Regions from separate parts of the Roseixanthobacter finlandensis genome, predicted to be linked through region 2. Evidence: riboswitches for the same ligand, from Rfam matches in the RefSeq annotation. Region 2 holds a riboswitch; each other region holds the start of a gene.
What was found. Region 2 has a riboswitch for cobalamin ahead of V5G24_RS21415 (energy-coupling factor ABC transporter permease). Riboswitches for the same ligand answer to the same signal wherever they lie in the genome.
Positions count from the first base shown of each region.

Region 1: it holds a riboswitch for cobalamin, as region 2 does, so the genes downstream of both, V5G24_RS00605 (TonB-dependent receptor plug domain-containing protein) here and V5G24_RS21415 (energy-coupling factor ABC transporter permease) in region 2, are expected to answer to the same signal.
Region 3: it holds a riboswitch for cobalamin, as region 2 does, so the genes downstream of both, V5G24_RS18930 (DUF1636 family protein) here and V5G24_RS21415 (energy-coupling factor ABC transporter permease) in region 2, are expected to answer to the same signal.
Region 4: it holds a riboswitch for cobalamin, as region 2 does, so the genes downstream of both, cobU (bifunctional adenosylcobinamide kinase/adenosylcobinamide-phosphate guanylyltransferase) here and V5G24_RS21415 (energy-coupling factor ABC transporter permease) in region 2, are expected to answer to the same signal.

Region 1 covers NZ_CM195536.1:96,945-104,132, reverse strand. Annotated here, with positions in the region: gene V5G24_RS00625 (biliverdin-producing heme oxygenase) at 1-233, shown strand, start outside; gene V5G24_RS00620 (ABC transporter ATP-binding protein) at 308-1,099, opposite strand; gene V5G24_RS00615 (FecCD family ABC transporter permease) at 1,096-2,103, opposite strand; gene V5G24_RS00610 (ABC transporter substrate-binding protein) at 2,100-2,945, opposite strand; gene V5G24_RS00605 (TonB-dependent receptor plug domain-containing protein) at 2,956-4,959, opposite strand; cobalamin riboswitch at 5,067-5,275, opposite strand; gene panE (2-dehydropantoate 2-reductase) at 5,346-6,266, opposite strand; gene V5G24_RS00595 (MATE family efflux transporter) at 6,330-7,188, opposite strand, start outside.
Region 2 covers NZ_CM195536.1:4,586,069-4,593,256, reverse strand. Annotated here, with positions in the region: gene V5G24_RS21435 (TonB-dependent receptor) at 155-2,341, shown strand; gene V5G24_RS21430 (hypothetical protein) at 2,453-2,872, shown strand; gene V5G24_RS21425 (copper chaperone PCu(A)C) at 2,954-3,520, shown strand; gene V5G24_RS21420 (hemin uptake protein HemP) at 3,671-3,856, shown strand; cobalamin riboswitch at 4,105-4,332, shown strand; gene V5G24_RS21415 (energy-coupling factor ABC transporter permease) at 4,367-5,044, shown strand; gene V5G24_RS21410 (DUF2946 family protein) at 5,160-5,558, shown strand; gene V5G24_RS21405 (TonB-dependent receptor) at 5,690-7,188, shown strand, end outside.
Region 3 covers NZ_CM195536.1:4,011,318-4,018,505, reverse strand. Annotated here, with positions in the region: gene cobN (cobaltochelatase subunit CobN) at 1-778, opposite strand, end outside; gene cobW (cobalamin biosynthesis protein CobW) at 799-1,854, opposite strand; gene V5G24_RS18930 (DUF1636 family protein) at 1,851-2,396, opposite strand; cobalamin riboswitch at 2,416-2,649, opposite strand; gene cmk ((d)CMP kinase) at 2,894-3,526, opposite strand; gene aroA (3-phosphoshikimate 1-carboxyvinyltransferase) at 3,535-4,908, opposite strand; gene V5G24_RS18915 (TIGR02300 family protein) at 5,100-5,510, shown strand; tRNA gene V5G24_RS18910 (tRNA-Ala) at 5,663-5,738, shown strand; tRNA gene V5G24_RS18905 (tRNA-Ala) at 5,920-5,995, shown strand; gene V5G24_RS18900 (flavin reductase family protein) at 6,174-6,800, opposite strand; gene V5G24_RS18895 (PDC sensor domain-containing protein) at 7,034-7,188, shown strand, end outside.
Region 4 covers NZ_CM195536.1:2,559,350-2,566,537, forward strand. Annotated here, with positions in the region: gene cbiB (adenosylcobinamide-phosphate synthase CbiB) at 1-706, shown strand, start outside; gene V5G24_RS11955 (cobyric acid synthase) at 690-2,150, opposite strand; gene cobO (cob(I)yrinic acid a,c-diamide adenosyltransferase) at 2,150-2,776, opposite strand; gene cobU (bifunctional adenosylcobinamide kinase/adenosylcobinamide-phosphate guanylyltransferase) at 2,773-3,315, opposite strand; cobalamin riboswitch at 3,436-3,666, opposite strand; gene rfaE1 (D-glycero-beta-D-manno-heptose-7-phosphate kinase) at 3,711-5,150, opposite strand; gene rfaD (ADP-glyceromanno-heptose 6-epimerase) at 5,202-6,215, opposite strand; gene waaC (lipopolysaccharide heptosyltransferase I) at 6,228-7,188, opposite strand, start outside.

The DNA.
Region 1 (7,188 bases), 830 kb from region 2:
CCAACATGGGGGCGGCGTTCCTGCTGAAGGCGGCGATCAAGCTTGATCTCTCCGAGCGCTTCGGCGCCCGCCATCTTGCCGCCCACCCGGAGGGGCGGGGCCTCAACTGGCGCCGCTTCACCGAAGCGCTCGACGCCATCGCGCTGACTCCCGAGGAGGACCGCCGCGCGGAAGCGGCCACCATAAGCGCATTCTCTCATGTGCTGGATCTGGTGGGCGAAGAGCTTACCTGATCGGGTCCAGGCGCGGGCGCCGTCCGGGAGCACGACCCGCGCGCGGGTGGGGTTCGCACGCGGGGCGGTGCCGGTCAGCTGCGCGGGGCCTCTTGCGGAACGGGCGGTGTGGCAGCGCAGCGCCGCCAGGGCAGGACGAACAGCTCGCCGTCGCGCACGCCGGTTTCCACCGTGACGTTATAGGCCTTTGCCACCCGTTCAGGCGTGAGCACCTCGGCGGGCGGCCCGGCCGCCAAGAGCGTGCCGTCGGTCATCAGCGCCAGGCGGTCGCAGAAGCGCGCGGCGAGGGTCAGGTCGTGCAGCACCACGACCACATTGGTGCCGGCCCGGGCAAGGCCGCGCAGCAGCTCCATCGCCTGGAGTTGGTGATAGGGGTCGAGCGCGGCGACCGGCTCGTCGGCCAGCAACACCGGCGCTTCCACCGCCAGCGCGCGCGCAAGCAGCACGCGGGCGCGCTCGCCGCCGGAGAGAGCGCCCGCCGTCCGGTCCCGCAGATGCATCACGTCCGCCGCCGCCATGGCGCGGAGCACGGCGGCATCCACCTGCGCCGCGCCATGCGGCAGGCGGCCGAGCGCCACCACCTGGTCGACCCGCACCGGCCAGTGGATCCGCCCCCCTTGCGCGAGATAAGCGAGGGTGCGGCCGCCGGCGCGTCGGCCGATCTCGGCCAGGGTGCGGCCGCCATAGGTCACGCGGCCGCACGCGAGCGGTTCGAGCCCGCACAGCGCGCGCAGCAGCGAGGTTTTCCCAGCGCCGTTGGGGCCGATGAGTCCCAGCAGCTCGCCCGGCTGCGCCTTCAGGGAGAAATCGCGCACCACGCGGGCCTTGCCGCGCGCGACGCTGACCTGGAGCACGTCGAGGATCATTCGCCCTCCACTTTCAGGCGCCGCAGCATGGCCAGAAAGAAGGGCGCGCCGATGATGGCCGTGACCACGCCGAGCTTCAGCTCAGGCCGGGTCGGGATAAGCCGCACGGCGATGTCGGCGCCAAGGGTCAGCGCCGCGCCGGCAAGCCCGCTCAGCAGAAGCAGGCGGCCCGGCCGGTTCCCCGCCAGCGGCCGCATCAGATGGGGCACCACCAGCCCGACGAAGCCGATCGCGCCAGCCACCGCGACGCTCGCGCCCACCGCCGCCGCGGCGCCCCCCACCACCAGCAGCCGCGTGCGCGACAGGGAGAAGCCGAGGCTGGTCGCCGTGTCCTCGCCCAGTGTCAGCGCATCCAAAGCGGGGCCGGTGGCGAGCACGAGGCCCCATCCCACCATCATGAAGGGCAGTGCCAGCGCCACATGCACAAGGCTGCGGTCGGACAAGGAGCCCATGAGCCAGAACACCACTTCCAGCGCCGCATAGGGGCTGGGCGCGAGATTGAGGGCGAGCGCGGTGAGGGCCCCGGTCAGGCTGTTGAGCGCGACGCCGGCGAGGATCAGGGTCGCCGTGGCCACCCCCCGGCGCGCCAGCATCAGCAGGAAGGCGGTGGCGATGCCCGCGCCGATGAGGCCGCCGAGCGGAAGCGCGAGGGCGAAGCTGGCCGACAGGCCGAAATAAAACGCCACCACCGCGCCGAGCGCCGCCGCGCCCGATACGCCGACCACGCCGGGGTCGGCCAAGGGATTGCGCATGAGCCCCTGGAGCGCGGCGCCGGTGATGCCGAGGCTGAAGCCCACCGTGGCGCCGAGGATGGCGCGCGGCAGCCGCAGTTCCGACAGCACGAGCGCCGGCAGGCTTGCACGTCCGGCGATCAGGTCGGCGAGGGCGGCGGAGATATCGAGGGTCGAATAGCCGATCGCCGCCGAGGCCGCGAACAGCGCCAGGACCAGGACGGCGAGGGCGGCCACAAGCGCGGCGTGGCCGGGATGCGCGCGCGCCGTCATCGCGCCATGCCGATGCGCGTGCCCGCCAGGCGATTGGCCGCGAGGCGCTGCGCCGCTTGCGCGAGTTCGGGACCCGCGCAGGTCCAAAGTCGGATGGGCAGGGACAGCGTGCGCCCCTGCGCCGCGAACGGCGCGAGGGCGGGATGGTGCAGGAGGTCGTCGGCCAGCGAGGGCGGGGCATCCGCGCCGCCGTTGATCACCAGCAGGTCCGGCTGAGCCTCGACGATCTCCTCCAGATTGAGCTGGCCGAGGCGGTCGGTGGAGAGCCGCGCGGCGAGATTCTCGTAGCCGGCGCGCCCGAGGATTTCGTCGACGATGGAGCCGCGCCCGGCGGTGAAGCCGTTCGGCCGCAGCACGATCGCGGAGGCGCGATGCGCGGGCACCGGCGGCAGGCTGGCGAAATCCTTTTGCATGGCGGCGATCATCGCTTCCCCCCGCGCCGGTTCGCCGATGTGGTCCGCGACGGTTCGGATCTGGGCATAGGCCTCTTCCAGGCTGGCCGGCACGCCCAGTTCCAGGATCGGGACGCCGAGATGCTTCAGCATGGCGGTGGTGGTGCGGGTGGTGAAGGCGCCGACGATGACGAGATCGGGCGCGAGCGGCACGATTTCCTCGGCGAGGCCCCGGTTCACCGGGACCCGTTTTGCGAGATCGGCGACATTGGAGCTGCGCGGGTCGCGCGCCAGATAGGTCACCGAGGCGACCTTGTCCGGATCGGCGAGGCGCAGCACCAGTTCATCGGCGCACAGATTGAGCGACGCGATCCGCGCGGGCTTCTGCTCCCCCGCGAAGGCGGGCGCGCAGAGCAGCAGAAAAGCGAGCAGGCCCGCAGCGCGTTTCATTCCGTCCGCCTCAATAGGTGAATTTGAGGCCGCCATAGGCCCCGAAACCGGGGGCAAGGAAGCCGTTCGGGTTCTGGTAGGTCTGGTCGAACAGATTGTCGATGCGCCCGAACAGGGTGGCCTGCTTTGTCAGGGCGTAATTCGCCGCCACGTTCACCACGGTGTAGCCCGGCTGGTCGATATAATCGCTGGTGAGGCGCACGATATCCCACCAGGCGGAAGCATAGATCAGCGTGGCGGAGAGATTGAGCTCGTCCGTGGGGTTCCAGTCCGCGGTGACGCTGACCTTGTTGTTCGGCCGCCGCAACGGGGTGCAGGAGGTGTCGGTCAGCGGCGCGCAGGCGGCGCCGAACGAGGTGTCGGGCGGCATGTAGCCCACGGCCTCGGTATAGGTGTAGTCCACCCGCAGCTTCAGCCGGTCAGTCACCGCGAAGGCGACGAAGGTTTCCGCGCCCTGGGTCGTGGCGCTGGAGATGTTGACGTTCTGGTAGGTCACCGGGTCGTAGCTGATGAGATTGGTGATGTCGTTGTGGAAATAGGTGGCGCCGAACGTCACCCGCCCGCCGAACACCTCCTGCTCGAAGCCGATGTCATAGCCCGTGCTCTCCTCCGGCTTCAGCTCCGCATTGCCGTAATTGGGGGCATAGAGCTGGTACAGCGAGGGCGCCTTGAAGCCGGTGCCGTAGCTGCCTTTCAGCGTGGTTCCCGTCTCGGGAATGAGGAAGCCGGGCGCAAGGCGATAGGTGGAATGATCGCCGAACGTGTCGTCGCTGTCGAAGCGGATGTTGGCGGCGCCGAAGAAGCGATCCCCCAGCTTGCCCTGGAGTTCCGCATAGGCGCCGGTGTCACCGGTGCTCGCGGAAAGGTCGGTATATTGGGTGGACGAGGTCATCGCTTCGTTGCGCCGCTCCACGCCCACCAGCAGGTTCTGCCCCGGCGCGAAGGCGAGGTTCGAGCGCAGATAATAGGTCTGCCGGTCGCCGTCATACTGGCCGTTCACCGAGGTGTTCGGCCCGGTGGTGGGGTTGGACGAGGTCATGGCGCTGACGCCGAACGTGGTGTTAAGCGCGCCGTCGAGCGCGGTCCACACGCCCTCGCCCTTGGTGAAGAACATGCTGGCGAGGCTGGTGGAGCGCTCGGCGGCGGGAAGGCCCTCGTAGAGCGGGGGCGGATAGACATCCGGCGTATAGGCGAGCCGGCTGTCGATGTAGCGGGCGACGAAATTGACCGCGAACGCATCGCTCATCTGGAAATCGAGGCGGGTCGAATAGGTCCAGTTGTCGTAGGCGTTCGCATTGATCGGATAGCCCGGCGGCACGATGCCGGGCGGAGTCACCGGGATTTCAGTCGAGGAAAAATGGGTGACGTTGAAGGAATAGCCCACCTTCTCCGTCGAGCCGCTCAGCCCCGCCGCCTGGTTGAAGGTGCCGAGCGCGCCGCCTTCCACGAAGCCGAACACCTTCGCCGGGCCCTCGCCTTTCTTGGTGGTGATCGAGATCACGCCGCCGATCGCGTCCGAGCCGTAGAGGCCGCTCTGGGGGCCGCGCAGCACCTCGATGCGGGCAAGATCGGTGGCGAGCAATTGGCCGAAATCGAAGGCGCCGTTGGGGGTCGAGGGATTGCCCGCGTCGATGCCATCCACCAGCACCTTCACATGGTTGGAATTGGTGCCGCGGATGAACACCGAGGTCTGCCCGCCCGGCCCGCCGGTCTGCACCACATTGAGCCCCGGAAGGGACTGAAGCACTTGGGGAACGGTGCGCAATTGCTGGCGCTCGATATCCTCGGCGGTGACGACGCTGACGGAGGAGGCCACCTGGTCCGCCGGCGTCGGCATGCCTGTCGCGCTCACCACCACCTCGGGCAGGTCGATGGATTGCGATGCGCCATCGGCGGGGGGCGCCGACTGGGCGTAGGCGGCGCAGGAGGCGGAGGAGAGAATCAGGGCGGCGAGCATGGGGCGGCGGGCGGCGCGCGCGGCGCGGCGAACGGGAAAAATTACGGCGGACGGCATTTGGGCCTCAGCGGGACGAGTGGTCCGTCACCGCGAACGAGGCCTCCATGCGGCGAGGATGCCGCAGGGAACAACCACCATCAGGACACCCCGCCCAATGTGCACGCGCGTGACCACGGCTGACGGCAGGTCTCCTGGCTCGCGGGTCAGTGCCCAACTCGTCGCCTTCCCAGGCCCAGGGCCCAGTGGCTGATGACGATGGACTCGCCGCTTACAGTTGCGGGGGCAGCCGCGGCTTCGCCAACCCCCGCTGCCAGGTGCCGACTCACCGCGTTCCCTTTTGATCCCCAAGGGGAACCGTCGTCGTAACGGTAGACGCAGGGCGATCGGACCGTCAAGCCGGACGGGGTGCCAAGCGGCGTGATCCATCCTTCGGGTGGTCCTCCTCAGGCCTGCGCGCGCCGGTTCTCGTACAGTTTCAGCGCGACACCGACTGCCTCCAGCAGCGGCGTCGGCGTTGCGCTGGCGCGGGCACGGGCGATGAGATCGCCGATGATCTGGTCGGCCTCCACCGCATGGCCCTGGTTGAGATCGCGATACAAGGACGAGGTCATGGGCGAGCCATCCGCCGTCAGCTGCGCCCGGGTCTCGGTGAGAAACGCCGGGCGCGGGGCGTATCCCGCCGCGTGGGCGATCGCGGCGCACTCGGCCACGATGGCGAGCGCGATAGCCTTGCCGCCCGCCGCTGCCACTTCGCCAATGCTGCCGCGCATCAGGCAGGTGATGGCGCCGAGGCTCGCGAGGAACACCCATTTCTCCCACATGTCGAGCAGGATGGCGTCCGAGAGGCGGGCGTCGAATCCGACGCCTTGCATCACCCCGTCGAGGGCGAGGATGCGCGCCGAGCGCGTGCCGTCGGTTTCGCCATAGGTCAGTTGATGCAGCGGGCTCATCTGCACGATGCGCCCCTCTTCGTCGATGCGGCCCATGATTTTGCAGACGCCGCCAAGCAGCCGCCCGGCCCCGAAGCGGGCGGCCAGCAGATCCATGTGCCGCATGCCGTTGAGCACCGGCAGGATCATGGTGTCGGGGCCGATCGCCGGGGCGACGTCGGCGAGCGCTGCGTCCAGGGCGAACGCCTTCACCGACAGCAGCACGAGATCATAGGGCCCCGCGATCTGATCCGCGGTGACGATGGAGGGGTGAAGCGTCGCATCGCCGGTGGGGCTGACGATCTGGAGGCCGCGTGCGCGCAGGCGCTCGGCGCGCTTGGCACGCACGAGGAAGGTCACGTCGCGCCCCGCCTGGGCAAGGCGTCCGCCGAAATAGCCGCCGGTCGCGCCGGCCCCAACCACGAGAATGCGCATCATGTGCTCCGATGAACCGCCCATAAGGGGCGCGATCAGGGTGAAACCGTCAAGATAACGCCTTTAGCGAAACCAGGAACCCGAGGCGACCGAAACGCCCACCACAGCCCCATAGGACAACAGTCCGCAGGCATAGACCGCGAACAGCCAATGCAGCGAGCCCGTGACCGAAAGCGCGAGCGCGCCGCCGCCCACGGCAATGGCCATGCGCAGCAGGCCGGCGACGAGGGGCCAGCCGAGGCGGCCGGCGCCCTGGGAGGCGAAATAAAGCGTCATGCCGAGCCCGAAGAAGCCGAAGAACGGCCCGACCGTGCGCAGATAGAGGGTGCCCACCGCCAGCATCTCGGGCGTCGCGTCGAACAGGCCCAGCCATGCGGCGGGCCAGATCGCGGCGGCAATGCCCACCGTTTCCGTGAGCACAAAGGCAAAGGCGCCGCCGATCAGTGCGATCCGCAGCGCGCGCCGGTTCTGTCCGGCGCCGATATTGGTGCCCACCAGCGCCACCAGCGGCGCGCCGAGCCCGAAAGCGAGCGGCGGCAGCAGATATTCGAGCCGGGTGCCGGTGGCGAAGCCGGCCACCGCGCCCGGCCCCGCATGGGCGGCGACCAGGCCCATGGTGGCCGCGATGGTCACATTGATCTGGATGGTATTCACCGCCGCGACCGCGCCCACCTTCAGGATGTTCCAGGCATAGGGCAGGTGCAGGCGGGTCCAGGCGAAGCGCGCCACATTGCGCCCGCTCGCCACGTACCAGGCCAGGATCGCGGTGCCCACCGCGTAATAAAGCAGCATGGCGATCGCCCCGCCGGCGATGCCGTAGGAGGGAATCGGGCCGAATCCCAGGATCAGCGCACAGGACAGCGGCGCCAGCAGCACCGCGCCGGCGCAGATCACGATGCCGGGCACCAGCATGTTGCCGGTG
Region 2 (7,188 bases):
GAATCTCCTCATTCCGATCTAGCCGAGCCCCCGGAGCGGCAGCGCGCCTTTGCGCGTTGCGCCGCCCTGCGTGCCGTGGCCGGCCCCAACCTGAATTTTTGGAAACGCCATGAAACCGCTAACCAATACCCCGCTTCCCCGAGCGCTGCGCCGAATGACGGCCCTGGCTCGTCCCTCGCTGGCGGCGCTCTGCCTCACGCCGTTCGCGATCGGCGCGGCGATGGCGCAGGCGGCTGAGGATCTGCCGACCATCATGGTTCGGCCCTCGACCCCCGCCGCCGTCGCCAGCGGGCAAGGCTTTGGTCCCTATACGCCAGCCGACACCGCCTTCATTTCCGTCCCCGAAGCCCAGAATGCGACGCTGTGGACCAGCGATTCCGGTTCGCTCATCTCCCGCATTCCGGGCGGCGCGGCCTGGGGCGCGGGCGGCGTGTCCAGCCTGCCGGCCGTCAACGGCATGGGGGCCGACCGGGTGCAGGTCGCCATCAACAACATGATCTTCAGCCCGGCCTGCCCGAACGAGATGAACCCGCCGCTGTCCTATGTGAACCCGGCGATGATCTCCTCGGTGAAGGTCTATACCGGCACCGCGCCGGTGAGCGTCGGCGGCGATTACACGGGCGCGAAGGCGGACGTCACGCTCGCCCCGCCGAAATTCACGCCCGGCCAGGCGCTCAATGTGTCCGGCAGCCTGTCCGGCTTCTACCGCAGCAACGGCAATTCCTACGGCACCGACTTCAACGGCACCGTTTCAAACCAAGATACCAGCGTGACCTATACCGGCGGCTGGGCGCGGGCGAGCGATTATACGTCCGGCAACGGCACGGTCATCAAGTCGACCATGTATGAGACCCAGAACCACGCCTTGACCATCGCCAAGCAGGTCAATCAAAGCCTGTTCACCTTCCAGATCGGTGGGCAGTTCATCCCGTACCAAGGCTATGTGAACCAATATATGGACATGGTCGACAATAAGAGCATCTATGCCAACGGCAATTACGAAGGCCTGTTCGACTGGGGCAAGCTCGAAGCCTCGATCTTCGCCAACCGCGTCCGCCACACCATGGGCTTCATCCAGCCGGACAAGACCGGCGACATGCCCATGGACACCCGCAGCACCGACCTCGGCTATCGGGTGAAGGGCACCATCGGCGCGTCGCCGATCGATATCGTGCGCGCCGGCAACGAGCTTTATTACAACAATCTCGACGATTGGTGGCCGCCGGTGGCAGATTCCATGATGATGGGGCCGAACACGTTCGAGAACATCAATAACGGCCAGCGCCTGCGCTTCGGCTATTTCGGCGAATGGGAACGCCATCTCGACGCGCAATGGACCACCATCATCGGCCTGCGCAACGATATCGTCTGGATGAACACCGGCGACGTGCAGGGCTACAATGAAATGATGTACGGCGCCAACGCTGCCGCCTTCAATTCCCAGAGCCACGCGCGCACCGACTTCAACATCGATGGCTCCGCCATCCTGCGCTATGAGGCCAACGCCTTCAGCCTTTATGAGCTCGGCCTGTCCCGCAAGACCCGCTCGCCGAACCTGTACGAGCGCTATGCCTGGTCCACCAACGGCATGGCCATGCAGATGATCGGCTGGTTCGGCGACGGCAACGGCTATGTGGGCAATCTCGATCTGGTGCCGGAAAAGGCCCACACCTTAAGCTTCACGGCGGATTGGCACGATCCGGCGCAGAAGGTCTGGCAGGTGCGGGTTTCGCCTTATTACAGCTATGTGCAGGACTATATCGACGTGCAGCGCTGCGCCCTGCCGGGATGCCTCGCCAATTTGCCGAACAATCTCACCGTCGACAACACGTTCGTCTATCTGCAATTCGCCAATTACGACGCCTGGCTCTACGGCGTGAACATCGATGGCAAGCTGGCGCTGTGGGACGATCGCAGCTACGGCCAGGGCGCCTTTCGCGGCGGCCTGAACTTCGTGCGCGGACAGCGCACCGACGGGGTCAATCTCTACCATATCATGCCGGTCAACGCGACGCTGGCGCTGGACCATACCCTCGGCAATTGGAGTTCGAGCGTCGAAGTCCAGCTCGTGGGCGCGAAAACCAATGTCAGCCAGGTGCACAACGAGCTGGAGACCTCGGCCTATGCCCTGCTCAACTTCCGCACCAGCTATACGGCGGGCCAGCTCAAGGTCGATTTCGGCATCGATAACATCCTCGATACGCAGTACGACCTGCCGCTCGGCGGCGCGAACCTGGTCAATTACCAAGTCTCCAGCATGATGGGCACTTCGACCGCCTGGGGCTATCCGGTCGCCGGCTATGGCCGCTCCATCAATACGCGGGTGACCGTGTCTTTCTGAGTCTTCGCCAACTTAAGCGGCGCGTCCCTGCGAGGACGTGCCGCACGACTTTGGTCTACGGTTGTCGGCGTGCCAATGTCATACTGTGGTCCGACGAACCTTCGAGACATCTTGATCTTGGCCAAGCCGCGCACATCCTGGAGAGCCTGGGCCGCCATCGCGGCGGCCTATCTGCTCGTCCTCCAGATGCTGGCCGTGGGGCTTGCCGCGGGCGCCCAGGCGGCCCAAGTGGCAGCCCAGGTGTCGGCAGCCCAGGGTCCGGATGCGTTCGCCATCCTCTGTTCCAGTGCCCCGGCCGAGGACGCGTCCCAGACCGGGGACGGGACCCCTTCCCATCATGACGGGCTGGACTGCTGCGTCATGGGCTGTCCCATGTTCGGGCCGGCCGCCGCACCGCCGCCGGCGGCGGAGGGGTTTGTCGTGCCGGTCCGCCATGCGGCATCGATCCTCATGCGCGGCGCGGACGTTTCCGCCGCGCCGGGCCAGCGTCGGTCCCCCAGCCGCGCCAGGGCTCCACCCACGATCGCCTGACGCCTGCCTTCGCGCAGGAAATGTCCGCCGATCGTGACATCCGGTCCTCCCCTGGAGGAGGCCGTATCGTGGAGCTAAATCATGTTGAATTCCCTCCGTTTTCCCGGCGCGTTCTCGCGCATCTGCCGCCGCATGTATCTCGAAGAGGCCCTGGCGGCCCTGGCCTTCGCCATGTTCCTGCTCACCCTCTCCGCGCAGGCCCTGATGGCGCACGAGTTCAAGGCCGGCGCGATCGAGATCGATCACCCCTGGACCCGCGCGACGCCCGCCGGCGCCAGCGTCGGTGCCGGCTATCTGGTGCTGAAGAACGGCGGCACGACGCCCGACCGCCTCGTCTCGGCCACCGCCGAGGTCGCGCAGAAGGTGGAAATTCACGAGATGTCCATGAAGGACGGGGTGATGACCATGCGTCCGGTGGCGGGCGGCATCGCCGTTCCCGCGCAGGGCTCCGTGGCGCTGAAGCCGGGCTCCTATCACCTCATGCTCATGGGGTTGAAGCAGCCCCTGAAGCAGGGCGCCATGGTCAATGGCACGCTGACCTTCGAGAAGGCCGGCACGGTGTCGGTTCAGTTCAAGGTGGAATCCATCGCCGCCCAAGGCAGCGACGATGGCGGGCACGACCATATGAAGATGCCGTCCGGCAAGTGAGCCGCCGGTCGTGAAAAGCGCCAAGCTCTCCGGCGGCACGCGGCGTTGTCGCGTTCGCGGTTCGCGTTGGTGGCCTCGGCCGTGCGCTCGGGGCGGCGCGGCGCTTTTCGCCTGCCCTTCGCCCGAATATCGGCACAGGAGCCGCCTTCCATGGGCATCATCAAGCTGAGACCCGTGCCGTCTCCCGAAATGCAGGTGCGCACCGTCGCGATGGTGGACGGGGGCTTGGACAGCGCCGATCTGTTTCGCACGGTGCGCACGGTGCGCATCGTTCATGGCGATCAGGTCTATACCCTCACCCTGACCTCCAAGAACAAGCTGATCCTCACCAAATAATCGCTCGCGTGCGCGCCGCGCCCAACCGCACGGCGGGTCCTGCGGCGGGTCGCGACAGAACAGCGATCCTTATGAATTGCCCTAACGTAAGTCCATGAGGCGCAATCACTGCAGGACGATCCCACCGGGCAAGGCTGCGGGCCTTGAATGCCAGCCGGTACCCCCCTGCATCGCCTCCGCACGACAAAGAATCGTCATATCCGTGCGCCCGGCCGCGCCTCCACCTTGACATGAAGCGGAGGTTGGCCGCTCCTGAACGCGCGAATGGTTCTTCCGGCATGACGCACATGCCGGAGGTGAAATGGGAACGGGGGAGGGGCCGATGACGCCCTGAGCCCCGACCGCCCCCGCGACTGTGAGCGGCGAGCGGCCTTCCACGATGTCACTGAAGCGATCCCCTCAAGGTGAGCTTCGGGAAGACGGAAGGCATGCAGCGACCCGCGAGTCAGGAGACCGGCCAGGCGCACGGATCTAACGCAGGCCGTCGGGTGAGACGGCGGAGGAGCAGTCATGCATATCGAACCCGGTCTCGTGGATAGTGGGAAAATCTGGCTCAGCTACGTCACCGCAGCCGGTGCCGGCGGCTATGCCGTGAAGCTGGCCTATGAGGCTGTCCGCGAGCGCGGCATCCTCTCCTTTCTGTCGCGCAGCGTGATCGCGAGCGCCCTCGTGTTCTCTTTCTTCGAGGTGCTGCCGCATTATCCCGTCGGGGTCTCGGAGGTTCACCTGATCCTCGGCTCGACCCTGTTCCTGATCTTCGGCATGGCGCCGGCCGCCATCGGCCTTGCCGCCGGCCTGCTGGTGCAGGGCATCTTCTTCGCACCGTTCGACCTGCCGCAATTCGGCATGAACGTCACGACGCTGCTGGTGCCGCTGTTCGCCCTGCAGGTCGTGGCCCAGAAAATCATCGCGCCCAACACGCCTTATGTGGAATTGCGCTACCGCCAGGCGCTCGCGCTCTCCACCACCTATCAGGCGGGCATCGTCGGCTGGGTGGCCTTCTGGGCGCTGTATGGCCAGGGCTTCGCGGCGGATAATGTCGCGGCGATTTCCACCTTCGGCGGCGCCTACATGCTGGTCATCATCATCGAGCCTTTGGCCGACCTTGCGGTGCTCGGCGCCGCCAAGGCGCTGAGCCGCCTGCGCGGCTCCATGCTGCTGGAGCGCCGTCTTTACGAAGCCGTCTGAGGCGCATCTCTCGATGTCCGTGGGCGGCTTCGCCCACGGACATGTTGCCGCAGCGGTACTTCCCGGGAGAACGCGCGGGCCGCGTGCCCTATAACCGGGGCATGATGTCGCCCCCATGTGCCTCATGAGCCGTTCCGCGCCGGCCTGGAAGCTGCCTTTCGCGCTTCTTGCCGCCTATCTGCTCGTCTTGCAGATGGTGCTGGCGGGGTTCGCGCTGGGCGCGATGGCGGCGCCCGATTCGGCCGATCATCAAGGCATTTTCTGCTCCGCCTCGGGTGCGCCCGACGGCGCTCCTGACGAGGCCCCCGATCCGTCGCAGGCGGGTCATTTCGACTGCTGCACCCGCAGCTGCCCCATGCTGGGCGGCCTGCTCATCACGCCGCCGCCCGCCGCTGAGGTGTCGGCGGTCGGCTTCGTGGTTGCGCCCGGACCGGTGCCGCCCCCCGATCCCGGCGCAAGGTCGAGCTACCCCCGCAATCAACGAACGGCCAGAGGGCCGCCCGGCGCGGACTAATCGTCCGCCCGCGGATCCCGTGCGCGCCGCTTCCCCCGCGTCTTCCTGCGAAGGCGCCGAGGAGCTGCGCGTCTTTCGATCCGTGATGCGCTGATCGCCCTCCGCGCAACCCAATTCGTTGAAGTGCAACCATGATTCAGCCCCCCGCACCGCGCGGCGGAAAGCGGCTTTGCGCCGCTCTCCTGCTCGCGACCACGCCAGCGCTCGCCCAGAACGCCCTCGCCCAGAACGCCGTCGAGCTTCCCGAAATCACGGTGCAGGACGGCGGAGCCGGCTCCCTGCTCCTGCCGCAGATCCAGAAGCTTAAGATCCCGAACGAGACCGGCAGCCTGGTCGGGCTCACCCCGTTCGAGACCCCCGCGGCGATCGACATCGTGACCCAGCAGGAGATGCAGGAACGCGGCCTCAACACCCTCACCGAGGTCTATAATACGGTGCCGGGCGTGATGGCCGGCAATTTGCCGGGAGAGCCGGGCGTCACCTCCATGCGCGGCTTCTCGCGCGGCGCCGTGGGCTATTCCGTGGACGGGATGCAGGTGCCCGATCCGCTGCTGGTCTCGCGCAATTACGACAGCTTCAGCTTCGACCGGGTGGAGATCCTCAAGGGCCCCGCCTCGGTGGTTTCCGGCAATGGCGCGCTCGCCGGCTCCATCAATCTCGTGACCAAGCAGCCGTCCTTCGAGCGCAATTTCGGCCAGGCCATCGGCAGCATCGGCAGTTTCGACACCTACCGGGTCGGCGCCGATTACAATGTGGTGGTCAACCCGAACCTGGCGCTGCGCGCGAGCGGGATCTATTCGCAGTCGAACGGCTATATCGACGACACGGGCTCGACCCAGGGCGCCTTCACCCTCGGCGCCACGGTGAAGCTCACGGACCGCCTCACCAACACAACCTCGGTGGATTATTTCCACGATGATTACGAGACCCCCTATCAGGGGGCGCCGCTGATCGCGCGGTCGGCCGCGCTTTCCCCGTCCAATATCGTCTCGGCGCCCGGCGGTCTCGTCATTGACGAGGCGCTGCGCAACAAGAATTACAATGTCTATAATGGCGAAATGAGTTCCACCGCCTGGTGGGTGCGCAACCGCACCGATTATGAATTGAACGACGACTGGACCATCCGCAACGATTTCAATTATTATACCGCGAGCCGGGTGTGGGCGAACTCAGAGGACTTCACCTATAATGCCGCGACCGGCCTCCTGAACCGCAGCACCACGTATATCTCGCACGATCAGAACGTGTGGTCCGACCGCGTCGCCGCCCTGTATGACGGCCAGCTCTGGGGCATGCGGCACCGGTTCGCGGCGGGGGTCGAATATATCGACACCACCTTCTATTCCCAGCGCCGCTTCGGGAACACCACGCCGGTCAGCCCCTATTTCCCGGCGCGCGGCTATTTCCCGGCGGATACGGCGGCGAATTTCCCGACCCGCCAGGATTATGACAGCCAGGTCGGCACCGCGGCCGTCTTCACCGAGGATGCGGTGAACATCACCGACAAATGGCTGGTGGTGGGCGGCATCCGCTATGAGAACATCCAGCTGGATCGCCAGATCTTCAATCTGAACACAAACGGGCTCTCAACCTTCGACAATACGTACGACAGCGTGTCCTGGCGTGTCGG
Region 3 (7,188 bases), 570 kb from region 2:
CGGCGGATTGCGGTTCTACGTCGAAGCCCTCTTCCCCCTCCCTGACCCTCCCCCGCAAGCGGGAGAGGGGATTGGCGAGGTCGGGATGGGAGCGCTCACCCTCCCCAAGCGCCACCGCGCCCCCTCTCCCGCTTGCGGGGGAGGGCTGGGGTGGGGGAAGCGGGGCGAGGGATTGAGGGGGAGGCGGGGCGCGGCCCACCACGTCCGCCAAATCCACCGCCCCCAGCCCCGGCAGATAGAAGCTCGCGGGCGGCACGGGCTTCTGCCCGGCGATGGCGGTGCCGTCCTCGCCCCGCACCACGCGCGCCACCCGCTCCAGCAACGCCGCCATATTGTCCGGCCCGCCTTGGTGGAAATAGCCGAGCCATGCGGCCAGTTCCGCGGCTGGCACGGTGGAGAGGGCGGCGAGGCGCGGGTCGTCCTGGTCCTCGCCCGGCAGCAGCGCGAGGGCGATGCCGCGCGTGCGGGCCAGCTCCGCGAGCCGCTCGGCGCCATAGCGCCACCAGTCGAGCCCGCCCAATTGGCGCACCAAGATCACCTTGGCGTGCCGCGCCGCCTTGTCGATCCACAGATCCACCGACATGGGGTGGCGCAGATCCTTCAGCCGCGCGAGCCGCAGGCTCGGCAGGCGGTCGCGTCTTTGCCGCCACGCTGCGGCGAGCGCCAGCAGGTCGCTGTCGGTGAAGGACAAGGCAAGCACATCGCCGGGAGGCTGGCGCAGGTCGATGGGCTCGGCCAGGTCCTCGATGGTGGCGGATGTGCTCGCGAGCAGATGCATGGAGAAAGCTTATCCCAGCCTCAGGCGGAAAGCGCCGGTTCCTCGGCCAGCAGGGCGCGCTCCACCGCCGCGCGGTCGAAGCCCTTCAGCCCGATCACCACCAGCGCACCGGAGCGCGGCTCGTCCGCCCGCCAGGGCCGATCGAACTGGTGGGAAATCCGCGTGCCCACGCCCTGCACCAGCAGGCGCAAGGGCTTGCCGGCCACATGGGCGAAGCCCTTCACCCGCAGCACGTCCGGCGTTTCGGCGGCCCGCGCCACGCGGGCGGCGAGGGCGGCGGGATCGGCGATGTCGGGCAGGCGCACGATGAAGCTGTCGAAATCGTCGTGGTCGTGGTCCAGCTCGTCGTCATGATGGGTGCGGCGGGCGTCGATTTCATCCTCTGTGCCGACGCCGAGGCCAAGCAGGATCGCCGCATCCACCTTGCCGCCGGCCGAGCGCACCACCTTCACGGCACGCGGCAGGGCCTGCGCGATGCGGGCATCGGCGATGTCCGCGCCGGCCGCATCCAGCAGGTCCGACTTGGAGAGGATGATCAGGTCGGCGCAGGCGATCTGGTCCTCGAACACCTCTTCCACCGGGTCGTCATGGTCGAGAGTGTCGTCGGCCGCGCGCTGGGCGGCAAGCGCCGCCAGATCGTCCGCGACGCGGCCGGCGGCGAGCGCCGGGCCGTCCACCACCGCCACCACGCCGTCCACGGTGACGCGGCTCTTGATCGCCGGCCATTGGAACGCCTGCACCAGGGGCTTGGGCAGGGCAAGGCCGGAAGTCTCGATCAAAATGTGGTCCACGCGCGGGGTGCGGGACAAGATCAGGTCCAGCGCCGGCACGAAATCGTCCGCCACCGTGCAGCACAGGCAGCCATTGGCCAGCTCGACGATATTGTCCTCCGGGCAGCTCTCGATGCCGCAGCCCTTCAAAATCTCGCCGTCGATGCCCACGTCGCCGAATTCGTTGACGATCACCGCGAGGCGCTTGCCCTGGGCATTTTCCAGGATGTGGCGGATCAAAGTGGTCTTCCCCGCGCCGAGGAAGCCGGTGACGATGGTGCAGGGGATGCGGGCGAGAGAGGTCATCGCTGGTCCTCGGAGAAGTTCATGGGAGGGATGCGGGCAATCATGCCGCGCTTGAGGCTGTCGGGGCGTCCGCGCCAGGGCAGGATGCCGTCGGTGGAGGTCGCGAACAGCGCGGCGCCGGTCAAAAGGTCGGCGGCGCTATCGGGGGTGAGATCGCCGAACACGTAGGACCAGCCGCCGGTGCGCACCAAGGCGGCGGAGAGCGCGCGCTTGCAATTGGAGAGGCAGCGCACCTCCTTCACGGCGATGGCGGCGTCGGAGGTCTGCGCAAAGGCATCCTGGGCCTGCCGCGCCAGGGCGGCGCCGGCGGGTGGCGCGTCCGTGTCCGCGCCGGCGAGCTTGCAGGTGGTGCACACGAACAGGGTCACGGCCGGAACGCTGGCGACCCGCAGGGCATCGCGCGCCGGCCCGTCGGCGGGCGCGGGGGTGCGCGGCGTCGTGTCGCCCGCCGCGAAAGGCGCATCGTCGTTGGAAGGTCGCTCCACGCCGCTTTCCATGGGTGCGCGCGGCCCGCAACCGCGCGCCACAGAAAGAATCGCCATGCCAGGGCACCCCGCCCGGCGCGCATTCCTGTCGGTGGCAGGTCTCCTGGCTCGCGGATCGCCGTTCGCGGCCGCCTTCCCGGAGCGGGCGCAAGGCCCGTCTTCCAGTGGCTTTTCGGCCGGAACTCACCGCCTACAGTTGCGGGGGCAGCTGCGGCTATCGCACCGGAACACCCGGGCGCGACCGCATTCCCTTTTCACCCGGCGGAAGCGGCAAGCCGCCCGAACCGGGACCATCGACGCCGACACTTAAGAACCGCTCCGGCGCGAAGTCAATGAAGCGGCGCGTGGTGCCCCGGCCGGGCCGGGGGCAATCGAGACCCAGCACCAGGGGGCGCGGCGGCTTTCTCCCTCCCCCCTTGCTGGGGAGGGCAGGGTGGGGGTGTCTCCCCGCTGTCCGGGCGAAGGTCATGCTGGCGGGCCGGACCCCCCTCCCCACCCTTCCCCCGCAAGGGGGGAGGGCGAGCGCCGAGCATTCGGTTGAACGTCGATTCGCCTCAGGCGCCCGCCGCCGCGGTCTTGGCGGCGATGATCGCCAAAGCGGCGGCCAGCACCTCGTCGATGCCGAGATGGGTGGTGTCCAGCAGCACCGCGTCGGGCGCCATCGCCAGGGGGGCGGTGGCGCGGTGCGAATCGCGGGCGTCGCGCTTGTGGATGTCGGCCAGCACATCCTCGAACGCGATGTCGCACGTGCGCTCCAGCAATTCGCGATGCCGCCGCGTGGCGCGCACGTCCGCCGAGGCGGTCACGAACAGCTTCACCGGCGCATGGGGACAGATCACCGTGCCGATGTCGCGCCCGTCCAGCACCGCGCCGCCGGGCTGCTCGGCGAAGCGCCGCTGCAAATCCAGCAAGGCCCCGCGCACCACCGGGCGGGCGGCGACCACGGACGCCGCTTCGCCGAGCGCGCCGGTGCGCAGCTTTTCCGGGTCGAGCGAACGCAGATCCAGCGTGCGGGCCGCGTCCGCGCTGGCCATCTCGTCGTCGAGCGTGCCGTCGGCGAGGCAGCGCGCGGCCACCGCCCGATAGAGCAGGCCGGTATCGAGATGGGGCAGGCCGAGGGTCGCCGCGATCCTGCGGCCGAGGGTGCCCTTGCCGGACGCGGCCGGCCCGTCGATGGCGATGATCAGGCCGTCGCTCATGCCAGCACCGCGCCGAGGCCGCCCATCATGGGCACGAAGGTGGGGAAGGAGGTGGCGATGAAGCGCATGTCGTCCACGCGCACCCCCTCGCGGGCCGCGAAGCCCATCACCAGGAAGGCCATGGCGATGCGGTGGTCCATATGGGTCGCCACCGGTCCGCCGCCGGTCACGCCATCGGGTCCGAGGCCGGTGACCAGCAGATCGTCGCCGATGATCTCATGGGGCACGCCGCAGGCGGCCAGCCCGTCGGCCACGGCGGCGAGGCGGTCGCTTTCCTTTACCCGCAATTCGTTGAGGCCGCGCATGCGGGTGGTGCCGTGCACGAACGCCGCCGCCACGGCGAGCACCGGATATTCGTCGATCATGGAAGGCGCGCGCTCGGGCGGCACGTCGACGCCGGTCAGCACGGAATGGCGCACGCGCAGATCCGCCACGGCCTCGCCGCCCTCGGTGCGCTCAGACAGCGTCTCGATGGAGGCGCCCATCTCCTTCAGCGTGGTGATGAGGCCGGTGCGCAGCGGGTTCATCATCACGTCCTTCAGGATGATGTCCGAGCCCGGCACGATCAGCGCCGCCACCAGCGGGAAGGCGGCGGAAGACGGATCGGACGGCACCGCCACCGGCGCGCCCTTCAGGTCCGGCCGGCCGGCGAGGGTGATGCGGCGGCCGTGGGCGCCGTGCGGCTCGACCCGCACGTCGGCGCCGAAATGGGTCAGCATGCGCTCGGTATGGTCGCGGGTGGATTCGCGCTCCACCACCACCGTGTCGCCGCTGGCGGCAAGGCCCGCGAGCAGCACGGCGGATTTCACCTGCGCCGAGGGCACCGGGGTTTCATACGTGAAGGCTTTGAGTTCGGTGAGGCCCTTCAGGCGCAGCGGCAGGCGGCCGCCGGGCGCTTCCTCTTCCACCACCACGCCCATGGCGAGGAGCGGATCCAGCACCCGCTTCATGGGCCGGCGGCGCAGGCTGGCGTCGCCGTCGAAGGTGGCGACGATGGGGTTTCCCGCCACCACGCCCATCATCAACCGCGCGCCGGTGCCGGAATTGCCGAAATCGAGCGGCGCCTCGGGGCTCTTCAGATTCCCCGCGCCAACGCCGACCACGCGCCATTCGCCCGCGCCGAGCCGCTCCACCTGCGCGCCCAGCTGGATGCAGGCCTTGGCGGTGTTCAGCACGTCCTCGCCCTCCAGCAGGCCGGTGATGCGGGTTTCCCCGCGCGCCAGGGCGCCGAACATCAGCGCACGGTGCGAAACCGACTTGTCGCCCGGCACGCGCACCGTTCCGGCGAGGGCCGGGGAGGGCCGGCTTGCGCCGGGAACGGCATTTTCCCCATCACCATGGGAAGAAGATTGAGCGACGGCGCTGGACATGACTGCTCCCATTTTCGGCGCGCGGAGCCTCGCAAAGTCCCGCCGGCTGCCGTTCCAGGATGGATTGCATGCCGTCTAACACAAGCGCGTGCACGCTGGCCACGCGACGTATTCGGATTCGGTGCTTGACAGGGGCATGGGGTTTCGCCAATGGAGCACCCTCCTTTTGACAGCCCCCTAGGATCTTTGCCGTGGCGAAGCCAGAACTCGGCACCAAGCGCATCTGTCCTGTTACAGGGCGCAAGTTTTACGATTTGAACAAGGACCCGGTGGTGTCTCCCTTCACCGGCGAATCCTACCCGCGCTCCTATTTCGAGCCGGTGGTCCGCAGCCGCGGCGAAGCGGCCCGTGCCGCCGCCGTGCCGGTGGTCGCCGACGCGGACGAGGAGGTCGCCGACGTCGAGGTCATCAGCCTTGAAGAGGCGGATGAGGAAGCCGTCGGCGCGAAGGTGCCGGTGGACGAGGTGGACGTGGATGTGGACGTCGATGACGACCTCGTCGCGGACGCGGACGACGACACCTTCCTCGAGGAAGACGAGGACGAAGGGGACGACGTCTCCGATTTGATCGGCGAGGGCCTCGAGGACGACGAAGAGGCTTGATACGGTCGGCGGCCTGTGCTTAAAGGCCGCTCTCGCTGGGGGGCGCGATTCCCCCTGGCATCCGTCGCGGGGCATTCCCGACGCGCAACTGGTTTTTTAGTTGACATCCCATGTCATTTAAATGACCGCCTGCGCGCACCTCGCGATCCGGTGGGGCCATAGCTCAGTTGGGAGAGCGCTTCAATGGCATTGAAGAGGTCGTCGGTTCGATTCCGTCTGGCTCCACCATTTCGTTTCCGCCGGCTCTGAAAAGAGATAAGGCTATAAGGATCGCGGGCCGCCTCAAGGCCCGCTCGTGCCCGGGGGCGATTTTTCCCCGGGAAGCGTCGCGGGAGTTCCCGACGCGCCAGCGCTTCGAATTGGGCGGTTTGCCCGCGGCGAGGTGGCAGCGCGAAGCCCGCGGCCCGGTGGGGTCATAGCTCAGTTGGGAGAGCGCTTGAATGGCATTCAAGAGGTCGGCGGTTCGATTCCGCCTGGCTCCACCAAATCTCTTCTCCTGACATCGCGGCGTGCGTGAACGCCCCTGCGACGGCCGGAAACGGGCGCACTGCGCCCGTGCGCCCCTGCGCCTGAAATGCCCGCCCACAGATTTCTCTCGCCGCAGGATCTCGCGCCGCATCCGGCATGTGGCTGGGGCGGACGCTCGGCGCCCGCCGCCGCGCGTCAGCTTTCCGGCCGCCACATGTGGAACACCGCCTCGGGCGTCACCTCCACATAGCCGCTCGGCCCGCCGGCCCGCAGCACCGGATGGGCTTCGGCGGTCTGGTAGATGCCGTCCTTCAGCAGGGCGCGGGCGATATGCACGCCCACCACCTCGCCCAGCACCAGCCAGGATTGGATGTCATCGCCCGCCGCGCTGCGCAGCTGGATCAGCTGGGTCAGCCGGCATTCGAACGAGACCGGGCTCTGCGCCACGCGCGGCACGTCGATATTCCGGCTCGGCGCCGGGGTCAGGCCGGCGAGGGCGAATTCGTCCACGCCGGCCGGCACGGCGGCGCTGGTTTCGTTCATCGCCTCGGCCAGCGGGCGGGTGGTGAGGTTCCAGGCGAACATGCCGGTCGCCGCGATATTGGCGACGCTGTGCTTCCAGCCCACGCTGGAAAAACCGATGATCGGGGGGCGATAATTGAACGCGTTGAAGAAGCTGTAGGGCGCGAGATTGAGCACGCCTTCGGCCGAACGCGATGAAATCCAGCCGATCGGGCGCGGCCCGACGATGGCATTCAGCGGATCGTGCGGCAGGCCGTGGCCCTCGGCGGGCGTATAGAAATAAGAGGCGTCGGCCGTCATGATGATGCTCTGTCCCCAGGTTGCGGGGCCATCCTAATCCCGCGCCGCCGATTCGGCGCAGGCCGTGTGTCGGGTCCCGGCGCGCGGTCCCGGTGTGGGGTTCTTGTGCGGCTCGGCCGACAGGAGCGCGGCATCGCCGCCGTGCCCTTCCCCGACGGCGCCGGCACCCGCCGGTTTGATCATCCGGGCGCGGCTGGACTATGGTCGCGGGCGCGGCAGGGGAGGCAGGAGGTATGAAGATCGGCATCCTGCGCATGCTGCGACGGTTCGGCGCCCGTCCTGCCGGTCTGCCGGGACGAGCGCGGGTCGCAGCCGTGGTCGGCCTGCCACTTGTCCTGGTGGCGCTGGTGGCCTGGTTCGATCGCAATTCCGAACTGAAGGCGGCGCG
Region 4 (7,188 bases), 2.0 Mb from region 2:
CACCGCCATTGTCGGTTCTTCGCTGCTCGCCCGCCGCTCGCTCCATGAGCATGTGGCTGCGGTGGCGGAGGCGCTGGAGGTCCACGGGCTCGAAGCCGGACGCGCCACGGTCTCGCGCATTGTCGGCCGCGACCCGGCCCAGCTCGATGAAGCGGGCGTCACCCGCGCGGCCATCGAGAGCCTGGCGGAGAATTTTTCCGACGGCGTCGTGGCGCCGGCGTTCTGGATGGCGATGGCCGGCCTGCCCGGCATCGCCGCTTATAAGGCGATCAATACCGCCGACAGCATGATCGGCCATCGCACGGCGCGCCACGAGGCGTTCGGCTGGGCTTCGGCGCGGCTCGATGATCTGGTGAACCTGCCCGCCTCGCGCTTGTCCGGCCTGCTGATCATCGCCGCCGCAGCCTTCATGCAGGGGGCATCGCCCATGGGAGCATGGCGCGCGGTGCGGCGTGATTCGGGCAAGCACCGTTCCCCCAATGCCGGATGGCCGGAAGCGGCGATGGCGGGCGCCCTCGGCATCGCCATCGCCGGGCCGCGCACCTATGCGGGCGTGCCCGCCGACCTGCCCTTCATGGGCGACGGCCGGCGCGAGATCGGCGCCGCCGACATTCGCTCCGCGTTATATCTCTATCGGATCGCGAGCCGCCTGCTCATGGGCCTTGCCCTGTTCTGCGCGGTGCTGGTGGTCATCGCGCGAGGCTGAGCAGGAGGTCGAGGTCGAGATGGGCTTCCAGATGCGCGGCGAGCGCATCCAGGGTCTCGTCCACCTGCGCCTCGTAGGAGATTTGCGGCGCGCCGGCCCCCAGCGCAGCGAGCCAGGCGGCGCGCTGGGCATCGTCCGCGAACAGCCCGTGCACATAGCTGCCCATGATGCGCCCATCCGGCGAGGTGGCGCCATCCGCATCGCCGGTGGCGAGGCGCGCGAAGGGGCGGGTCGTGTCCGCGCCCGTGGTCTGCCCCATGTGCATCTCATAGCCCGCGAACGGGGCCTGAAGGCACGATTGCCCGGCCACGGCGACCAGGCGCTTCTCGCCCGAGAGAATGGTTTCCACATCCAGCAGGCCGAGCCCCTCGGCCTGGCCCGGTGGGCCCTCGATGCCGTCGGGATCGTCCACCCAGCGCCCGAGCATCTGATAGCCGCCGCACAGGCCGAGCACCCGCCCGCCGCGCCGGGCATGGGCGATGATGTCGTGGTGCAGCCCGCCTGATTTTAGCGCCGCGAGATCGGAAACCGTGGCCTTGGAGCCGATCAGCAGGACGAGGCTGATATCCACCGGCAGGCTCTCGCCCGGCCGCAGGCGCACCACCTCCACCGCCGGCTCGGCATCCAGCGGGTCGAGATCGTCGAAATTGGACACATGGGGCAGGATCGGCACGGCGATCCGCACCTTGGCGTGCGGCTTTGCCGGCGGCGGCCCCTGGAGCGCCAGCGCGTCTTCCGCCGGCAGGCGGGCGGCGGCGGGGAAATGCGGGATCAGGCCGAGCGCCGCCCAGCCGGTGTGCTGCGCCACCAGCGCCATGCCGTCGGCGAACAAGGCGGGATCGCCCCGGAACTTGTTCACCACGAAGCCGGCGATCAGCGCGGCATCCTCGATAGCCAGCACCGTCTTGGTGCCGACGAGGCTCGCGATGACGCCGCCCCGGTCGATGTCGCCGATCAGCACCACCGGCACGTCGGCGGCGCGGGCGAAGCCCATGTTGGCGATGTCGTTGCGGCGCAGATTGACTTCCGAGGCGCTCCCCGCCCCTTCCACCAACACGAGGTCGGCCTCGCCCTTCAGCCGCGCGAAGCTCTCCAGCACGGCGGGCATGAGGCTTTGCTTCAGGCCCTGGTAGGCGCTGGCCTTGGCGTTGGTGAGCACCCGGCCCTGCACCACCACCTGCGCGCCCACATCGCTCTGCGGCTTCAGCAGCACCGGGTTCATGTGCACGCTCAAGGGCACCCGCGCCGCGCGGGCCTGAAGCGCCTGCGCGCGGCCGATCTCGCCGCCATCTTCGGTGACGGCGGCATTGTTCGACATGTTCTGCGGCTTGAACGGCCGCACGCGCAGCCCGCGATTGGCGAACGCGCGGGCAAGGCCGGCGACCAGCAGGCTCTTGCCCACGTCGGAGCCGGTGCCCTGGAACATCAGCGCGCGGGCGGCCATCAGAATTCGATGCCGGCCTGCGCCTTCACGCCGGCGGAAAAGTGATGCTTCACCAATCCCATCTCGGTCACGAGGTCGGCGGCCTCCAGAAGCTCCGGCTTGGCGTTGCGGCCGGTGACCACCACGTGCAGGTCCGGCCGGCGCGCCTTCAGTGTCGCCACCACGTCGGCGAGATCGAGATAGCCGTAGCGCAAGGCGATGTTGAGTTCGTCCAGCACGATCAGGGACAGGCTCTCGTCCGCCAGCAATTCGCGCGCCTTGTCGAAGGCCCGCGCGGCGGCGGCGGTGTCGCGGGCGAGATCCTGGGTCTCCCAGGTGAAGCCTTCGCCCATGGTGTGCCAGCGCACGCGATCGCCGAACGCCGCGAAGGCGTCCTTCTCGCCGGTGTGCCAGGCGCCCTTGATGAATTGCACCACGCCCACCTTCCGCCCATAGCCGAGCATGCGCAGCGCCAGCCCGAAGGCGGCCGTGCTCTTGCCCTTGCCGGGGCCGGTGTGGACGATCAGCAATCCCTTCTCCAGGGTCTTTTCCGCCACCTCGGCATCCTGCACCGCCTTGCGCTTGGCCATCTTCTCGCGATGGCGGGCGGCCTGCGCGTCGAGGCCGGTTTCGGTTTCATCGCTCATCGGGGCGTGTCCTTCACGATCATGGGCAGTCCGGCGACCATGAAGATCACTTCATGGGCCATGGCGGCCATGCGTTGGTTGAGCCGGCCGGCGGCGTCGCGAAACCGGCGGGCGAGGGCATTGTCGGGCACGATGCCGAGCCCCACTTCGTTCGCCACCAGCACGCTCAGCCCGGTGCGGGCGGTGATGGCTTCCACGAGGCGATCTTCCTCCGCCGCGAGATCGTGTTCGGCCAGCATGTGGTTGGTGAGCCACAAGGTGAGGCAATCCAGCAGCAGCGGCGTGTCGGGCGGCAGGGCGCGCACGCGGTCGGCGGCGTCGAACGGCGCGTCGTGGGAGATCCAGCGCACATCGCGCCGCGCCTGGTGCAGGCGGATGCGCTCGCTCATTTCGGCATCGAAGGCCTGTGCCGTCGCCACATAAGCGAAGGGCGGCGTGGCGGCTTCCACCCGCTGTTCGGCATGATGGCTCTTGCCGGAGCGCGCGCCGCCGAGCACCAGCACGATCCGGCCCCGCGCGCCGGCCGCGATCGCGCTCAAGCGGGCACCTCGGATCCCCGAAGGCGATGAAAATGCAGGGCATTGGCCGCAGTGCGCGGACCGAACATCAAACCCTCTCCCTGGCCCTCCCTCCGAGAGCCGGCATGTGGCGCCCGCGAAACGGGCTGTGCGTCCTCGGCAGGTCTCCTGGCTTGCGGATAGGTCTGCTGGCTCGCGGATAGCGCCCCTGGCTCGCAGACCCGTGCGCCCCCACCCTTCCCGAGGCTGGCCCCAGTGGTTCGTGGGTTTGCTCTCCGCCGACAGTTGCGGGGGCAGCCGCGGCATAAGGAGAAACCCTCCCGCACCGCGTTCCCTTTTGATCCCGAAGGAACCGACGACGCGCCGACTATAAGCCCGCAGCCCCGCGCCGCAACCGCCCACGGCTGCGCGCGATGTCAGCTCCGGGCTTTCGCCACCAGCGTCGAGGTGGATTGGCCCGGCGTCAGATCGGCGAGCACCAGCTTTCCGCCATTGGCGATGACGATGTCGGCGCCGACCACATCCTCGGGCTTGTAATCCGCCCCCTTCACCAGCACGTCCGGCAACAGGGCCGTGATGATCTCCAGCGGGGTGTCCTCCTCGAACAGGACCACCAGATCCACGCAGCGCATGGCGCCGATGACCCGCGCGCGGGCCGTCTCGTCCTGAAGCGGGCGCGTCGGGCCCTTGAGGCGGCGCACCGAGGCGTCGGTGTTGAGCCCCACGACCAGGCGGTCGCCCTGGGCGGCCGCCGCTTCCAGCATGCCCACATGGCCGGGATGCAGCAGATCGAAACAGCCATTGGTGAAGACGATGCGCGCGCCGCTGGCCCGCCAGCGATCGATGATGGTGCGCGCCTTGTCCCGCGCCACCAGCGCGCCGGCCGGCTCCAGCTGGGGAACCGAGCGATGCAGCGCGGCGGTGAGTTCCGCGCGCGTCACCACCGCCGTTCCGAGCTTGGCCACGGCAATGGCGGCGGCCGCATTGGCGACCGGCACGCTCGCTTCCAGGGCGAGCCCGCAGGCCAGCGACAAAGCGAGCGCCGCCAGCGCCGTATCGCCGGCGCCGGACACATCGAACACCTCGCGCGCCTCGGCCGGCACATGGAGCACGGTGCCGTTGCGGCGCCAGAGCGTCATGCCCTTTTCCGCCCGGGTGACCAGCACATCGCCGCCGAACTGGGCGCTCGCCGCCTGCGCGGCACGCTCGGCGTCGGCATCGGTCTCGTCCGGCAGGCCGGTGGCCTCGCTCAATTCGCGCCGGTTGGGCGTCACCAAAGTCGCGCCGCGATAGGCCTCGAAGGTGCGGCGCTTGGGATCGACGATCACCGGCACGCCGAGCGTCCGCGCCTCGGCCAGCACGGCGGCGACCACACGGTCGCCGAGCACGCCCTTGGCATAATCGGAGAGCACCACCACCGAACAGCTGGCCATGGCGCGGCTTGCGGCCGCGATCAGAGCGTCCTCGACGGCGGCGGACGGCGGGGAAGACATTTCGGCATCAATGCGGACGATCTGCTGGCGCCCGCTCATCACCCGCGTCTTGGTGACCGTGGGGCGGGTGGCGTCCACCACCAGGCCGGACAGGTCGATCAGCGCATAAGGGGCGAGCGCGGAGCGCAGTTGGTCGGCTTCCCCATCGGCCCCGACCAGCCCCACGAGGCGGATCGGCGCGCCCATGGCGGCGGCGTTCGCCGCGACGTTCGCCGCCCCGCCGGGCACGATGCGTTCCGCGCCATGCAGCAGCACCGGCACCGGCGCCTCGGGCGAGATGCGCGAAACCGAGCCGAGGATGTAGCGATCCACCATGACATCGCCGATGACGGCGACGGGACCGGGCTTGGTATCAGGAAGCATGGTGCCGGTATCCTGGGGCAAGATCAGCCGTTGCGATGGAAAGCGTCCCGCTCACGACGCGGAATTGCGGCCGCGCAGATGCTCGGTGACATAGATCCGCACGCCCTCCTCCAGCGCGGTGAACGGGCGGGTAAAGCCCGCGGCCCGCAGTTTCGAGACGTCCGCCTGGGTGAAATATTGATACGCGTCGCGGATGGAAACCGGCATATCGACATAGGTGATGCGCGGATCCTTGCCGGCCGCCGTGAACACCGCCTTGGCGAGATCCGCGAAGCTGCGCGCTTGCCCGGTGCCGACATTGAAGATGCCGCTCGCCGTGGGCGTCTCCACCAGCCAGCGCACCACCGCGACGCAATCGCCCACATAGACGAAATCCCGCAGCTGCCCGCCGTCCTCATAGCCCGGATCATGGGATTTGAAGAGCGTCACCGGCTCGCCCGCGGCGGCGGTCGGATAGATCTTGTGGATCACCGAGCGCATGTCCGCTTTATGGGCTTCGCCCGGACCATAGACATTGAAGAAGCGCAGGCCCGCCCATTGCGGCGGCACCGGCCGGCCGGCGGCGACGTCCGCCGCGAACCGGCGGTCCGCCATCAGCTTGCTCCAGCCATAGGCGTTCAGCGGCGACAGGCGGTCGAGCGCGGCCGCGCCCTCCTCGTCCCTGAAACCGTCCGTGCCGTCGCCATAGGTGGCGGCGGACGAGGCATAGAGGAAGCGGATGCCCTTGCGCGCGCACTGGTCCCACAGATCCAGCGTCGGGCGGATGTTGCGGGCGACGATCTTGTCGCCGTCCCGCTCCGTGGTCGCGGAGATGGCGCCCATATGGACGATCGCGCCAAGCCGGCCGCCCTCGCGCTCCACGAAGGCGGGCACCGCCTCCGGCCGGATCACGTCATCCAGCAGGATGTCGCGCAGATTGAGCCATTTCGGCCCGTCCTCCAGCCAATCGGCCACCACCACCCGCCAGCCGTCGGCGGCAAACGCGCGGGCGATGTTCGAGCCGATGAAGCCGGCGCCCCCGGTGACAAGGATGGTATCGCGGGCGGAACGGGCGGTGCGGATCATTCAGGCTACCATTCAGGGCGAAGGCGGTGATGTGCCCCCGTGTGCCACGGTGCTTCCGGTCTTGTCCATCGCATCGGCATGGCCGAAGCGCAGGACATTGAGCGCGCGCCAGACATCCCGCGCGCTGAAATCCGTGAGGCAGGGCGGGCCTTCCACCAGATCGGGCGCGATCCGGCAATGGGCGCGCTCGCACGGCGCGCACGGACGGAGCGATTTCAATTCCAGCGCCTTGGGCCCGAAAAGGCCGGTGAGGCGCGGATTTGTCGGGCCATAAAGCCCGATCGTGGGCACCGCGAGCGCTGCCGCGAGATGGCCGAGGCCGGAATCCACACTCACCACCGCCTGCGCCCGCGCAATCACCGGCGCGAGCGCGGTGATGGGGCCGGGCGGCACGATCCGCACTGATGGGATCTGGGCCGCGATGGCGGTGGCGCGCGCGGTCTCTTCCGGACCCTGGGCGAAGATGCGGGTTTCATAGCCGCGCTCGGCCGCCGTCAGGGCGAGATCGCGCCAGTGCTTCACGGGCCAGGTCTTGGTGCGCCAGGTGGTGCCGTGCAGCAGGACGATATAAGGCGGCTCGTCCGCCTGCCCTTCCGCCTCGACCGGCGCGGCGAGCCCGGCATCGGCGGCGAGCCCCTGGAGCGAATAGCCGAGGCTTGCGGCGAACAGCTTGCGCAGCCGCACCGCCATGTGCTCGGTTTCCGGCACCACGTGTGTGGTGTGATAGGCGAAGGTCGCGAGACCCTCGCGGGCGCTGCCCCGGGCAAAGCCATGGCGCCGCCCGCGCGCGAACAGGGCGACGGCGGCGCTCTTCATCAGGCCCTGGGCGTCGATCACCACATCATAGGGTTCCGCGCGCAAGGCGGCACGGATCGCCGCGGCGGCCCCGCTGCGCAGCGCTTCGCCGGGCGCTTTCCGCAAGCGCCGCAGCGGCACCGCGATGGCGCGCCGCACGGCGGGGTGGGTCTCCACC